One region of the Leuconostoc sp. JNUCC 76 genome, then DNA from elsewhere that is predicted to be linked to it. Evidence: riboswitches for the same ligand, from Rfam matches in the RefSeq annotation. Region 1 holds a riboswitch; the other holds the start of a gene.

Region 1 (8,353 bases):
ATTTGGCCATATGACGCCTCAGCAAGTTCTGAAATCAGCAACTGTTAACGCAGCTAAAATGATGGGAATTAATGATAACTATGGTGCTATTGCGGTTGGTCAATATGCAGATTTTATGGTGATTCGGGAAAATCCAATTAATAATATGAAAGTTTTGCAGCAAGAACAGAAGCAAATTTTTCAACATGGTCGTGCTGTAATATAAGATAAAACACAAATAAAAAAAGACGTTATCACAACGTCTTTTTTAGTTCAGTTAATTTTTTTAGTTTGAAGAATCATCATCAGAATCTGTTGATTCATCATCTGCTGGTCGGAGAGAATCAGCTATTGTTTGCAGAGAACTTGGTATATCGCCGCCGTAGGCTGAACCAGTAGAAGCATGCTTCAAGCCAAGGGCGTTACGAGCTAAATTAGTAACACGTTGTTTTTCTTTTTGAGTAACAACTTCATATGAAACATTATTACCTTCGGAATCAGGATAGCTCGTACTAACACCTTGAATATGTTCTGTAACAATTTTCTTTGCGGCGTTAATATATTTGCTAGCAATTGTAGTTAAGTCACCAAATGATAAATCAGTTTGAACATTTGAACTCATTGTGTTCATAAACTTGGTATTTAATAAACTAGAAACATTAGCTGATTTTTTAATTAACGCTTCTAATACTAATCGTTGACGTTTTTGTCGCCCATAATCACCGTCTGGATCATCGTAACGCATGCGCGAGAATGCAAGGGCTGCATCACCGGTCATAACATGCTTGGTTGCTGACCAAGTTACCCCATTATCATCAGAATGTTCATAGCCTGTGCTTCCCTTGTGGAAACGGTACAGGTTTTCACCGTAATCATGAGCTGTCTCTTGACTATAAGTGAAATCAATTGGAGACTTAACAGAAATCCCTCCAACTTGAGTGACCATTTTTTCCAAACCTGACATATTGACTAAGGCATAAAAATCAATAGGAATGTTTAAGTAAGATTCTACAGTTTTAATAGCAGTTGCCGTTGAACCATAGGCGTAAGCTGCATTTATTTTTTGAGGGAAAGTACTTTCGTATCCCGGAATAGAAACCATTGCATCACGAGGAATAGAAATCATTGTTGTTTTTTTTGTCTTGGGGTTAACAAGAAGCAACATCATTGAATCGGTACGTCCTTTGTAGGTACGTCCTAATTCGCCGGTATCCGTTCCAAACAACAAAATAGACAAAGGCTTTCCACTTTGAACAACGCTTGAGACGTTTCGGGATTTAGTGACGCCACTGCTCTTGTATGTTTTATCAATTGCTGATTTAGTATTATGGATAGCCATCCAAGCAAATGTGCCCGACACGATAAGTAAGAGACCGACAACAAGTAAGATAATATTTCGTAGTTTGTGACTACTTTTTGAATAGCGAGCAATTCTGGACTTAACTGCAGTTTGTTTATTTTTTTTCATAACGGTCTCTCGATTGTTTTGGCCAATGAAATATGGCGGTTTGTAAGATAATAAAGACAGCTACCGAGTTGTATCGATATACTGCTATTTTTGGGGTAACAAAGGCAAAAGACTGGAAACTAACGATTAATCAAAAAATAGTAACTATTGTTCTCACCATATTTTGAGATTATTCATCTAGCAATAATTCATCTGCCATGTGATAGATATTTAAGAGCACGACTAAAAATATCGGCAAAAACCAACTGATAGTAATGATATCGGACCAAGTTAAAGTCAAGATTAAATTTTAACCATATCAGCTTTTTTTTATAATTATATCTCATATAATGCTACAATTATTAAGAGCTATAAGCAAATGAGTTTGTAGAAATTTAATATTTGGGAGAATGTGAGTAAGCGGTGTCAATTGAGTATTATTGTCGTCATAAAACTATGTTTGTGTCAGTTCAATTTGAATATGCTTATCTGTATCATCACAATTATAAATAATGTTAATTCCACCGGATAAACTAAGAAAAATTTTAATTATTACTTTTGGCATTATTTTTGTTTTTTTAGGTATTCAAGTTCGATTTCATATGATATTTATGCAAGTTCTGGACGCGACTACAGATTTTGCAGTAAACAATATTTTATCGTTGAAAATACCCCTATACTTAGGGTTAGGTAATCTTTTTTCCCATTATTGGGTCGTCATCCCATTGATAGCGGTCATGGTAGCATTTCTTTATTTCATAAATTATAAGATTGCTGCCTGGTGGTTTGCCATTACACAACTTGTTGCGATGTTGCTGACATGGGTTATTACAATTATTTTACGCATTCATTGGCAGGATGGCCCTAAAATAGGTGAAACTATACCTAACTTATTGTTGGTGTGGTGGTTGCAATTGCTCTTGCTGTTGGTCATTATTATGCCACATTTGGTCAAGTCGAGAAAAATTCAAGTGATGATCAATATTGTCATTGGTTTGTTTTGGTTATCAATTATGCTAGCCCGTATTCAGTCTCATCATATGGCATTGACTAGTGGGTTGGGAGCAATCACCTTTGGCTATTTTTGGTGGCAGTTTAGTGCACAACAATATTATAAACGGGCGCGACATTGGCAAAAGGTACTTGAAATTGACGGGCGCGTATAAGTGTGTTATTATTTTGATTGTGTCAAAGAGGTTGCAACCGACATGAGTCGCATGATGAAGTCCGCCAGGATGTTGAAATCATGTAAAAGGGAAGGTTGCCGAAAGAATTATCTGGCAAGATAATTCTTGGGCTAGTGATTAATAGTTGCTAGACTGTCGCAAAATTGCGGTGCGCTTTGAAAAGTGATTAATAATGACTTTTTAAACCTCTTCCGTTTGTTGTGAAGAGGTTTTTTATTTTGAGAAGGAGATATTATGTCTGAACATAATGGACACATACAGCGTAGATTGAAAACGCGACATGTGTCGATGATTGCATTAGGTGGTTCAATAGGAACGGGATTATTTGTAGCATCAGGAGCAACTGTTGCTCAAGCTGGACCACTAGGAGCTATTGTTGCTTATTTAGCTATTGGTGTAATGGTTTATTTTTTGATGACCTCACTGGGGGAAATGGCTACATATTCACCAACATCAGGTTCATTTTCTGATTATGCTGGAAAATATGTTGATCCCGCATTGGGATTTGCAATGGGTTGGAACTATTGGTTCAATTGGGCTATCACGCTTGCTGTTGATATTGTTGCTGTTGGTTTAGTAGCTGAGTTCTGGTTTCCACATACACCTGGATGGATATTTTCCGCAGTTGCGTTATTACTTATCTTTTTGATTAATATCTTTTCGGTTGGTACTTTTGGTGAAGCAGAGTTTTGGTTATCAATGATTAAGGTGATAACTATCATTGCTTTCCTAGTTGTTGGTCTGGCTACTATTTTTGGTGTAATTCATTCTGACATCAATGTCATGAAAAACTTGTCGGTCGGTAATCACGGATTTGTTGGTGGACCTCAAGCTGTTTTGTCAGTATTCGTTGTTGCCGGATTTTCTTTTCAAGGAACTGAGTTAATTGGTATTACTGCTGGAGAAGCTAAGGATCCTGATAAGTCAGTTCCTAAGGCGATAAATCAAGTGTTTTGGCGTATCTTACTGTTTTATATTCTGGCAATTTTTGTCATTTCCGCTTTGGTTTACTATAAAGATCCGCGCTTGTTGAGTTCTTCTACACAAAACATTGCTGTCTCACCATTTACTATTGTATTTAAAAATGCAGGAATTGCTTTTGCGGCTAGTTTAATGAATGCAGTTATTTTAACATCAATTGTTTCGTCAGCAAATTCAGGTTCATATGCTTCTACACGGATGTTGTACGCTATGGCGCGTAAAGGCGATGCCCCTAAAATTTTTGCCAAGCTTTCAAGTAGAGGGGTACCAGTTGCAGCCTTAGTATTAACTACTGCGATTGGCCTATTAGCATTTATTGCTAACACCAAAGGGGGATCAGTTGCTTATACTTGGCTGGTCAATGCCTCTGGGTTAACTGGATTCATCGCTTGGGTCGGCATTGCTATCTCTCATTATCGCTTCCGAAGAGCTTATGTGGCGCAAGGAAAGAGTCTGTCTGATTTGAAATACAAGGCTAAGTGGTTCCCATTTGGTCCACTATTTGCGCTAGTAATTTCTATTGGTGTTATTATTGGTCAGGATCCGGACAGTTTTGCCCATCTAAATTGGGAAAAAATATTTGTGACTTACTTATCAGTTCCTTTGTTTGTAATCTTATATTTTTGGTACAAAGTTTCTCACAAAACGAAGCTAATTGCTCTAAAAGATGTTGATCTAAAACAATATAAATAAAGGCATACAAAAAAAGACACTGCATCATTGTAGTGTCTTTTTTATGAGTAATAACTTAACCGCGAACTACTAGGACGTCCACTTTAGCAGATCTCGTTACGAATTCAGTAACAGAACCAATAACTAAACGTTCTACAGCGTTTAATCCAGTTGCACCAATAACAATCAAATCAGCATTGACTTCGTTAGGTACATCTTTAGCGATTAATGACTTGGGTGAACCATATTCGATTAGATAATCAACATTTTTAACACCAGCTTCAATTGCCTGTGTTTTATATTTTTCTAAGCTCTTACGCGTTTCATCTGACACTGCTTCGACCATTGTATCGTCGAAACTAGCCACATTTTGAAATGCACGGGTATCGATAACGTTTAAAATTGACAAGACGCCTTCATCACCAGCATCCAAGGTCAGTTCAACCGCACGCGTTAATGCAGCTTCAGATTCTTTTGATCCATCCATTGGTACTAAAATCCTATGATAATTTGCTGTCATAATAACATCCCTTCTTGCAATATGCAATGTGTTCTTCTTCTACACCTCTAGTATAGCGCTTTCATAATAAAATTAATAGTATGTTCTTTAACCTAATTAAACACGGGTTTTAATTTATACAAAAAGCGCCCACGAATGTGGACGCACGGGCTTAGCCCGGAACACTCAATTAATACCGTTAATCGCTACGCAGATTTTCCTCGAAATTATCGAGGTGGATGGTTCATCAAGATTGTCAGATTACCGAATGAAAGGGCATATCTTCTAAGTCATGAATTCCCAACCGAAAATAAAAGTTGTAAGGAAAAAGCTGATGATGTAGCAATGCGTATATCTGAGGAATTCATATAGTATTATAACGCGAAAACTCGCTAACTAAAAGACTTGACTTTTTAGTTTAGCCCGTTTTGTTGTCGCGATTTTAGTGTCTGATATACATCAAATAATTGTTGTTCAACTTTCGAATTACCTTTAGGGTGAAAGTACTGAATGTTTGTCATTTTATCTGGTAAGTATTGCTGAGCTACCCAATCATTATCATAGTCGTGCGGATATGTGTAATCTACACCGTGATTCAGCTCCGAAGAGCCCTTATAATGTGCGTCTTTTAAATGATTAGGTATATCGTAAGATTTGCCATGACGAACATCACTAATGGCCGAGTCAATTGCTTTATAGGCTGAATTAGATTTAGGAGAGAGAGAGAGCTCAATAATAGCATTGGCGAGCGGAATTCTGGCTTCTGGGAATCCTAGTGTTTGTGCGGCTTGAATAGCAGTGACTGCTCGCTGAGCTGCCGGTGGATTTGCCAACCCGACATCTTCGTAGGCAATAACGGTAAGTCGGCGTGCTAAAATCGGTAAATCACCGGATTCGATAATGCGGGCAGCGTAGTGTAACGCCGCATCGGTGTCGGATCCGCGAATTGACTTTTGCAGTGCTGAAATCACATCATAATGCGCATCCCCATCTTTATCTGCTGATAATGCTTTCCGTTGCACAGTCTCTTCGATGATTGGCAAACTGATATGAACGACACCCTTTTTATCTGCTTTTGTTGATAAAACTGCTAATTCTAAACCATTTAAAGCACTACGTAAATCTCCATTTGTTGCTCGCGATAATTGCAACATAGCGTTATCATCGAGAACGATATTGTATTGCCCAAGGCCTTTTTCTTTATCAGCAATGGCTCGTTTAACGGCGTTTGTGATATCTGTTTCACTTAGACTGTTAACTTCAAATATTTGCGTTCTGGAACGAATAGCTGGTGTGACATTAATATAAGGATTTTCTGTCGTCGCACCAATTAATATAATTGCTCCAGATTCCAAATGTGGTAGTAAAAAGTCTTGTTTGATTTTGTTTAAACGATGAATTTCGTCTAGTAATAAGACGACAGTCCCTGACATTTTTGCTTCTTCGACAACGATTTGCAAGTCTTTTTGGCTATCGGTAGCAGCGTTTAGCATGCGAAACGCATATTTTGATGAACCGGCGATGGCACTAGCTATTGATGTTTTACCAGTACCAGGCGGTCCGTATAAAATCATCGAACTCAGCCGATGAGCAGCGACCATGCGCCAGATGATTTTGCCTTCACCAACTAAATGTTGTTGGCCAACAATCTCTTCAATTTTTGTGGGGCGCATACGGTACGCTAGCGGTTCTTGTGTCATAAACGTTTATCCTAAGTAAATATTATCTACATTGACAGCAGTATTAGCGGCTAGTACCACTGCAATTGGATCCTCTTGATGTGCGGATTTTGTAGAGTCGGAAAGCAAGGTGAAAGTATGGTTGCTCTTCGTTGCTAAACCAACATACGTTGAAAAATAGTCGCCGGCAAGTTGCTGATCAATTAGAACCTTACCAATACTGTGTGATTTAAGTGATGCGGCAAATTGTGATTGGATGTTTGAATTGCCCAATTGAGATACCTTAATTGCGACAATGACACGTTCTCGGAACGTGCCAAGATAACGGTTTTGCTCATCAGGGTTAATTTTTGGGCTGCCATTACCGAGCTGTTCTTGTTGTAAGCGTTCATTGACGTCCATGATTTTCTCCATTAATATTTGATACTCCTATTATACGTTATCTTAGTCGTTAATTTATACCTAAACTCTCAGTCAATGGAGCACAATGATAAACCTACATGTTGTTTCGGCTATCTGGTATTAAATGTAGTGCCCAAAGAGTTAAGATAATCGCTCCTAAGCCCAGGGAAATAATTGTGGTAGCTATACCAAACGAACCAAGAAATGGTGCACCAATCAGCATTGATGATGCAATGACTTTTCCTAATTGAAAAATTGAACCATTAAAAGCAAGGTAGGCGCCACGTTTATTTTCTGGCATTAAATCGGCTAATTTTGATTGACGTGTTGGGACATACATCAATTCACCAAAAGATAATATGAAGCTTGACAAAATTAATAAGGGTAGCGTGTTGACGTATGCTTGCAGAGCGTAGCCTAACGTAAATAATGTAGTACCCATTACAAATATTTTTTTCGTATTGCGATTAGTTATCCAACGAGATATTGGTGCAGTAAACAAAACGATAATAGCTGTATTAATGCTTGTCAATAGGCTTAACATTTTTACACCATCAAATGATATACCCAACCATTTTGTATGGATAAAACTTTGTGCCAAATGAATGGCGATAAAGTTAGTGCGTTGAAATTCAACACTAAGTAATAAGATGCCACCTAATGTGAAGATAACAAAACGAACATCGTATAATACAATCTGGTAACTATGAAATACAGACTGAAACCCAACGTGCCTTTTTTTATTAATTGTTTGTTCATGGGTTTCAGTAATTAAATATTTGGTCAAAAGTAATGAATTAATATTTATGATAACTAGAATAGTAGTAAGTAATAAGAAATGTCGTTCAAATAACCAGCCACCAATGAGCATTCCAACCATCAATGCCAGGTTATTAGCCCAATAATTGATGGCATACATGAAAGCACGTGTTTTTTCAGTTGAGACGTCGATGAGCATGGCTTCACTAGCTGGGCTAATCAAGCCACTAGCAATATTTCCAAGAAACATCATCACGAAGGTAAGCCAAGGAAAATGATAAACAGGTAGATTAGCGCAGACAATACCAATAGAAGCCAATAGCTTAATGAACTCCCCAAAAATAAGTAAACGTCGTCGCCCAAATACATCCGTTAAATATCCACCATAAATGCCAGCTAGAAAAGAAATGACGATATTTATCATCATTAACACACCTGTGGTTTGTGCATTATAAGCATGAAAAAGGTAAATTGACATAAAAGGAAATATGAGAGAACTTCCGAGGCGACTTAAGAATTCAATTTGGATTCTTTTTCTGATGTTTGGATGTAAATTTTTCCACATATTGTTTATCCTACTTTCAAACGATATGTTAAGATTATAAAATAGACATCTAAATCTTAAAATGGACATTTATATAAAAAAATGTCCACTTTAAAAGGTGAGTGAAATTAATGGTTGACCAGACATACTTTGATTTACGAATGACATATCAACGATTTGGGCAAAAACTAACTATCAGTATTT
Region 2 (8,353 bases), 870 kb from region 1:
GCTGGTTATATGTTCGGAAATATTCCATTTGTTAAAGCACATTTTTCTGTAATTATTTTGGGTATTGCGTTGGTAACATTAATGCCAACGATTATTGGTGTTGTTCGTTCAGCGATGATTGCAAAAAAACAGAAAAAAATAATATCGAAATAACCGCCATTCATGGCGGTTTTTCTGTATAATTATAACTATGAATAACTTAAAAAAACTACAAGAATTAACTAAAATTTCAACATTAGAGATTGCTGATGCACTAGATGTTGAAGTTGAAACTGTTGAAGCATGGCAAAACGAAGAAAAAGTACCTAGTGTGAGTGATTTTGAGGCATTAAGTGGTATCTTCTCTTCTCAATTGGATGCTCAAGGAATCGACTCCCAATCCAGTAAGCATCCAATTCACATTCGTTTATCTGTGGATTATCTATTGAATCTAGGAATAACACTTTCAGATTGGATTACTTTAAAGTGGGCCTTTGAAGGGCAGTGGAACAATGATCAGTTAGCCGTCGGATTTTTTTCTAATAATCAATTGGTGCGTGTTGTCAAAAGTGAAAACGAATTTTCGGATGCTTTTGCAGGCTATCTTATTTTACAAACTGAAGGTGAGTTTGAACCATATATTGATGAGTTTGATAATGATAGGGAATACGATTGGCGGTTGTTACGTTTGAACGATGAAAGATTTGTAGATATAACTAACGATTTAATTGCAGCCAATTTACCAGTCATCAGCTAACAGTAGAGAAGTACACAAAGTAGTGACGTCTGTATAATATTATGATACACTACAATTAGATGTTAATACTTGTGGGACAATTGAATAAATTTGTCGATAATAAGGGTATTATTTTGTCAAAAACACAGTTTTCGTAATGGAAATTGTGTTTTTTTGTTCCGATAATAAATTTTGGAGGATAATATGGATTTAGGCAATGATTTTGTTACTCGTTTGGGACTTGAAAAACCATACGACTTAGAAAAGGTACGTGGTGGTGACATTAACGAGGCGTTTTCAATCTATTCGAACAACAAGCGCTATTTTTTAAAGATTCAACAAAATGCTCAAGCAAGTTTTTTTGATCATGAGGTTGCTGGTTTAAAGGCTTTGGGGGAAGTGGTGACTGTGCCAGCCATTTTAGCGCAGGGACAATTACAAGGACACGCCTACTTAGTATTGTCGTGGATTAATCAAGGAAATGGGACACAACAAGAATTAGCAAAGTCGCTGGTTAAAATTCACCAAGCTACAGCACCAAAGTTTGGATTTGATAGTGATAATTTAGTAGATTTTGTGCCTAAAAATAATACTTGGCAATCCTCTTGGGCTGAATTTTTTGTGACACAACGCTTGGATCCGCTAATGGCGCAAGCGCAAAAAAATAATTTTTGGCTGACCCAACGTGGTGATCATTATAATAATTTACGTGAAACGATATTAAATGATAATCACGCGCAAACAGTTCAACCATCATTACTGCATGGTGATTTCTGGGCAGGAAACTTTATGTTTAACGATCAAGGTAAACCTGTATTTATTGATCCTAACGTGTTCTACGGTGATCGAGAATATGATTTAGCTATTTCAAGAGTGTTTTCCGGGTTTAGCCTGTCATTTTATGATCAATATATGCAAGAATGGTCATTGGACGATGACTGGCAAAAACGTGAAAAATGGTATGAGTTCTATTACATATTGATGCACTTTACACGATTTGGTGATATTTATGCACCGCGAATGAACCAATTATTAACGTCTTTTTAAAAGCACATGATTGCTAGCAAAGAATTAGACGGAAAAACCTTGACATTCAATAGTGATTCAGTCATAATAATGACAGAATAAAAATTATTTCACATAGAGGTCGCGATTGACAATACACTTACCGGAGTTGCTGTAGCAATTGATGGTAAGCTTAGGGGATATCGCCGAAATCAAGGGTAACTACAAATAACCTTGATTGGGCTAATAGTTAAGAGCTATTAGACTGTCGCAGAGATGCGGTGAGCTATGGAAACTGTCAAAAATGCTAACAATGCCCTTTGATAAGTCCGTTTTGCGAACCTATCAAAGGGTTTTTTTGTGTAATTCAAGGGGAAATGATGACGTATCCAACAAATGAAAAGCAACATCTGACAGTTGATGGTGTTGATACAATCGAACTGGCAAAGACATATGGCACGCCGTTAGCAGTTTACGATGTAACACTTATTCGTAAGACAATGAGGGCGTTTAAACGTATCTTTGAACAAGAAAACGTCCCATATGTTGTAAGTTATGCTGGTAAAGCTTTTGCTACTAAAGCAATTTATCAAGTGGCAGCTCAAGAAAATATTCACGCTGATGTCGTGTCTGGTGGGGAATTATATACAGCAATTAAAGCTGATTTTCCAACTCAGCATCTTAGTTTTAATGGTAATAATAAGAGTTATGATGAACTTGTGATGGCCGTTGAAAATGGTGTGGGAACAATTATTGTTGATAATTTTCTGGAGTTACAGCTACTGTCAGAAATTACGGCGGAAAAAAATGTTATTCAAGATATTTTGCTACGTATTTCACCAGGAATTTCAGCTCATACTCATGAATTTATTAGTACTGGTCAACAAGATAGTAAATTCGGCTTTGATTTACAAACGGGTCAAGCGAAGCAAGCCTATGATATTGCAATAAAAGATAACCATCTTCACTTACGTGGCTTACATGCGCACATTGGATCTCAAATATTTGATGTGACTGGATTTGAGAAAAATGCAGCACTATTAGCAGACACTGCTTATTCATGGGGATGGCAACCAGAGGTCATTAATACTGGCGGTGGATTTGGTATTCGTTATACTGATGAGGATCAACCTTTGCCAGAAAGCGAGTTTGCTGATGCTATTATCCGTGTTTTGAAAGAGAAGGCTACACGGTACAATTGGGCGATGCCAGAAATATGGATTGAACCTGGTCGTTCGATTGTCGGACCAGCCGGACAAACTCTATATACAGTTGGATCGCGTAAGGATATTCCAGGAATTAGAAATTACTTGGCTGTAGATGGTGGTATGGGAGATAATATTCGTCCAGCACTTTATCAAGCAAATTATGAAGCGGTTTTAGCCAATCAACCAAATGCTAAAAGTGAAGAGATTGTGCGAATTGCGGGTAAGTATTGTGAGTCTGGTGACGTATTGGTTTGGCAGGCAGAATTACCGGCGACAAAACCTGGTGACATTTTATCTGTGCTTGCAACAGGTGCGTATGGCTATGCAATGGCTTCAAATTATAACCGAAATCCACGACCGGCCGTTGTCTTCGTGGAAAATGATCAGCATCAAGTCGTTGTTGAACGTGAAACTTTTGAACACATGATCAGTTTAGATCAGGATTATACTCTAGGAGATAAATAACATGGCTGAAAACGAAGCACAAAAACTAATTAATTTCATTGCAAATGCAAAAAAAATTACTCCAGTAAAGGTTACATATAAAGGTACATTGGCAACTGAAGTGCCAGATACTGTGCAACAATTTGGAAATGAGTCATTTGGACAATTGATTGGCGACTGGTCTGAAATTGAATTGTTGATTAAGAATCTACCATCAGAAGATGTGTTTATTGAAAATGATTCACGTAACTCTGCCGTTCCTTTGCTTGATAAAAAAGAAATTAATGCTCGCATTGAACCAGGTGCCATTATTCGCGATCAAGTTGAAATTGGTGATAATGCGGTGATTATGCTGGGCGCAGTGATTAATATTGGTGCAGAGATTGGTGCTAACACAATGATTGATATGGGTGCTGTACTTGGCGGCCGTGCCATCGTTGGTGAAAATTCTCATATTGGTGCTGGCGCGGTATTAGCTGGTGTGATTGAACCAGCATCTGCCCAACCTGTTCGCATCGGAAATAACGTTCTAGTTGGCGCTAATGCCGTCGTTATTGAAGGCGTACAGGTCGGTGACGGCGCAGTAGTTGCGGCTGGAGCGATTGTCACAAAGGATGTACCAGCCAATACAGTAGTTGCGGGTGTTCCTGCAAAAGTTATTAAGGAGATTGATTCGAAGACGCAACAAAAGACTGCGTTAATTGACGCATTGCGAGGCTTATAATGCCAGTTAGTGAAGAAGATTTAAAAACCTATCGGCGTGACTTACATAAAATTCCAGAACTTGCTTTAGCGGAATTTAAAACGCATCGTTATTTACTAGAAAAAATTCAATCTTGGCAAACTAATTTTATGACAATACGTCAAGTAGAAGAATTACCTACTGCATTGCTCGTGAAATTTTCTGGAACTGACCCAATTCGGACGATAGGATATCGTGCTGATATTGATGCGCTGCCAGTTACAGAAGATACTGGCTTGCCATTTGAATCAACACATAAAGGTGTTATGCATGCATGTGGGCATGATGTTCACATGTCTTTAGCTTTGGGATTGGTTCAGTATTTTAGCGAGAATCAACCTAAAGACAATTTAATTATCTTTTTTCAACCGGCTGAAGAGTCAAAAAGTGGTGGCAAATTAGCTGTTGATTTAGGAATCTTTGAAGGTGAATGGCATCCTGATGAGTTTTACGGTATTCATGATCAGCCTAATTTACCTGCTGGAACATTGAGTACATTAGCGGGTACCTTATTTGCCGGGACAGCCGAGCTCGAAATTGACATCTATGGGCAAGGTGGTCATGCGGCTTATCCCCACTTAGGTAAGGATCCAATTGTCATTTCGGCTGAATTAATTATGTTGTTACAAACTGTTGTATCGCGTGACGTTGATCCAATAGAAGGTGGTGTAGTGAGTCTTGGAATGATTAGCGGCGGCTTTACAAATAATGTTATTCCAGACACGGTTCATCTTGCCGGAACAGTTCGTAGTATGACTAAAGATGGGTTGGATAAAATGACAACACGAATTCGCCAAATAGTTGAAGGTGTGGCATTGGCAAATGATGTCAAGATTAATGTTCGCCTTGAAACAGGAAGTTATTTGCCTGTTGAAAACAATCCCGAATTAGCTAATAATTTGCTGAGTTTCATGGAACAGCGTCAAGACATTGCTTTTGAAGAAGCAAAACCTGCGATGACAGGTGAGGATTTTGGTTACATATTGCAACATATTCCTGGTGTCATGCTTTGGCTTGGCGTCAATGACAACCATTCACTGCACAGCGCGAAGTTAAACATCGATGAAGCAGCTTTGTTGCCAGGATTTAATGCTTTGAAAGATTTTATTGAGTGGCGAATGTCACAAGGAGAATAGCATGTACGAAGGAATTAATTTAATTACGGCGATTATTACGCCCTTTACAGTAAACGATGAGATTGATTATGAGTCATTAGAGAAATTAATTGAACACCTGTTAAATCATGGTTCGCAAGGATTTGTGATTGCAGCAACAACAGGTGAATCTCCAACGTTGTCTTTTGAAGAAAAAGTTGAGGTTACGAAGTTTATCGCAAAACAGGTTGGTAACCGTGCACTTTTAATTGCTAATGCAGGGTCCAATAATACAAAGGAATCCGTAGAAGCAGCCAAAGTTTTAAGTAAAATCGAGCATATTAACGGCATCTTAGCAGTAACACCGTATTATAATAAGCCAAGTCAAGCTGGTATGATTGCGCATTTTAAAGCTATCGCTGATGCTTCCGAAAAGCCAATTATGTTATATAATATTCCTGGACGTACGGTGGTCGGTCTGACAGTTGATAGTGTGATTGAATTAGCTCAACATCCTAATATTAATGCAATTAAGGAAACAACATCAACTGAATTTGTTGAAGCAGAGGTAGAAAGAACCACTGGATTTGCAGTCTATACTGGTGAAGATGCAATGACTCTTTCGGCCTACACTGTCGGCGGTGCTGGAACAATTTCGGTAGCTTCACATCTTTATGGCGACGAAATGTCTGAATTGTTTACTGCTATGAATGCAGATAACTGGCGTGAAGCTGCGCGCTTGCAACGTTACCTAACGCCACGAATGAATGCTCTATTTGCCTATCCTTCCCCAACTCCAGTTAAAACAAAATTGGCTGAAAAAGGATTCGTACGTGAAGTTGTCCGTCTGCCTCTTATTTCTTTAAGTGATGCAGAAAAATTACATTTGAATGAATTATTGGAGAAATAATGACAAAAATAATTTTAGCTGGTGGTTTTGGTAAACTAGGTCAAGCTATTCAAGATAACTTGAGTGAAGAATATGAAATTGTTGGTATTGTGAGTGGTCATCAACATGAGAGTAAGGTACCTGTGTGGACCTCCTTATCAGATATTAATGTGACAGCAGATATTTGGCTGGATGTCAGTACTCCAGCAACTGTATTTGACAATGCAATGTACGCAATCGAGCACAACATGCCACTAGTGATTGGTGCGACTGGTCTGTCTGATGAACAAGTAGCAACACTGCGTGAACAGTCATCAAAAGGCGTTTTAATTGTACCAAACTTTAGTTTATCAGCGGTTTTGTTAATGCAATTCTCACAGTTAGCGGCCAAATATTTTCCTGATGCAGAAATTATTGAAGCGCACAACCCTAAAAAGATAGATGCACCATCTGGAACGGCTAAGCAAACAGCAAAATTGATTGCAAAAGCTCGTATTGAGGAACCTACATCAACAAAATTAGCGCCAGCTCGCGGTGAACAGATTGATCGTGTGCCAGTCCATGCTGTACGGTTGCCTGGCTATATCGCACAGCAAAGTGTTTATTTTGGTGGTGTGGATGAGCAATTAACGCTGACCCAAAGTACAACAAGTCGATCAGCCTTTGTACCAGGTGTTATTCGCGCTATAGAAGCTGTGAAAAATATAGATGGTGTGGTCATCGGACTAGATCAAATTATTTAAATTAAAAATTGTGATGTTAATGTCAGTATTAGCATCATTTTTTATTTTAAAATACATGTGAATAGCAATATTTATCGTACAATAGAGTTATGAAAAAGATAACTAAAATTTCAATTCAAAAAAAAGCGGGTCGCTATAATATTGATCTAGATAATCAATTCGCTTTTGGTGTAGCAGAAAGTGTTCTCATCAAATTTGGTTTGGCGAAAGGGCGAGAATTAGATGAAGAACTAATTGCAGAAATTAAGCATAACGATTCTATTGCCAAGGCGTTAAGCATTGCGCTTAACTTTCTTAGCCACTCATTGCACACAGTTAAACAAGTTAAACAGAAAATGAGTGAAAAAGAGGTATCTGAAAGTATTCAGGATGAAGTCGTTGCCCAATTATATGAGCAAAAATACATCGATGATTTAAATTATGCACAACACTATGTTTCAACAAAAAAAAATATTAGTCCTAAGGGACCCAATGTTATCAAAATGGATTTGAAGCAGGCAGGTGTTAGTGATGATGATATCGAAACAGCGTTATCGGATTATGCTCACGAGGAGCAAATTGAAATTGCAGAGAAACTTGCTTTAAAATCTGCTAACACATACAAAAGAGAATCAACTCGTGCTAAGAAACAAAAAATTGTACAAGCTTTAGCTACAAAAGGGTTTTCTTTTGATATTGCAGAGATTGTTGTTGATAGGGTGATTACAGAAAATGACGATGAAGTTGAGTTAGAAAATATCAAACGTCAAGCGGAGAAAAGCTGGCGACGCTACCGTAAGGAACTACCAAGTCAAAGGATATATAAAACTAAAAATAGTTTATATACGAAGGGTTATAATGCCGAATTAATTAATGTGGTAATTCATGAGTTAGAAGTATCTGCAGATGATTGAAATGTGGTACAATTAAATAGGAATTCGGTGTTAGAAGAGTAGGTAGCGTTATGAACGTTGATAGACCCAGTCGTGGACCACGAGAAGGTGACTTCATCACGATCAAAAGCTATAAGCATGACGGCTCGTTGCATCGAACTTGGCGCGATACCATGGTACTAAAGACTAGTGAAAATTCTATCATTGGCCTAAACGATCATACTTTGGTAACGGAAGATGATGGTAGACGATGGGTTACCCGAGAACCTGCTATTGTTTATTTCCATAAGAAATATTGGTTTAACATTATTGCGATGATTCGCGATAATGGTGTGTCGTATTATTGTAATTTAGCTTCTCCCTATGTACTCGACAAAGAGGCGCTAAAATATATTGACTACGATTTAGATATTAAAGTTTTTCCTGATGGTGTCAAACATTTACTGGATGCAGATGAATATGCGGCTCACAGTAAAAAGTGGCATTATCCACCAGAAATCGATAAAATTTTGAAAGCTCATGTAAAAATTTTGGTTGATTGGATAAACGAAGGTTCTGGACCATTCTCACAAGGATATGTTGACGTTTGGTATACACGATATCAATATTTGATGCAACAGCGGTTAAAAGATCGTCGTTGA

Evidence for each region. A riboswitch is a leader RNA that binds a small molecule or an ion and turns the genes downstream of it on or off. The one in region 1 is predicted to bind lysine.
Region 2: it holds a riboswitch for lysine, as region 1 does, so the genes downstream of both, lysA (diaminopimelate decarboxylase) here and JNUCC76_RS09805 (amino acid permease) in region 1, are expected to answer to the same signal.

What each region holds. Positions count from the first base shown of each region.
Region 1 covers NZ_CM132206.1:1,939,594-1,947,946, reverse strand. Annotated here, with positions in the region: gene JNUCC76_RS09820 (metal-dependent hydrolase family protein) at 1-205, shown strand, start outside; gene JNUCC76_RS09815 (LCP family protein) at 266-1,447, opposite strand; gene JNUCC76_RS09810 (hypothetical protein) at 2,164-2,592, shown strand; lysine riboswitch at 2,610-2,777, shown strand; gene JNUCC76_RS09805 (amino acid permease) at 2,848-4,287, shown strand; gene JNUCC76_RS09800 (universal stress protein) at 4,343-4,786, opposite strand; gene JNUCC76_RS09795 (replication-associated recombination protein A) at 5,179-6,465, opposite strand; gene JNUCC76_RS09790 (YueI family protein) at 6,472-6,846, opposite strand; gene JNUCC76_RS09785 (MDR family MFS transporter) at 6,941-8,170, opposite strand; gene JNUCC76_RS09780 (SgrR family transcriptional regulator) at 8,281-8,353, shown strand, end outside.
Region 2 covers NZ_CM132206.1:616,062-624,414, forward strand. Annotated here, with positions in the region: gene JNUCC76_RS03225 (VTT domain-containing protein) at 1-153, shown strand, start outside; gene JNUCC76_RS03230 (XRE family transcriptional regulator) at 191-736, shown strand; gene JNUCC76_RS03235 (fructosamine kinase family protein) at 920-1,762, shown strand; lysine riboswitch at 1,849-2,017, shown strand; gene lysA (diaminopimelate decarboxylase) at 2,101-3,393, shown strand; gene dapD (2,3,4,5-tetrahydropyridine-2,6-dicarboxylate N-acetyltransferase) at 3,395-4,096, shown strand; gene JNUCC76_RS03250 (N-acetyldiaminopimelate deacetylase) at 4,096-5,250, shown strand; gene dapA (4-hydroxy-tetrahydrodipicolinate synthase) at 5,252-6,118, shown strand; gene dapB (4-hydroxy-tetrahydrodipicolinate reductase) at 6,118-6,840, shown strand; gene recX (recombination regulator RecX) at 6,930-7,733, shown strand; gene ntdP (nucleoside tri-diphosphate phosphatase) at 7,784-8,353, shown strand.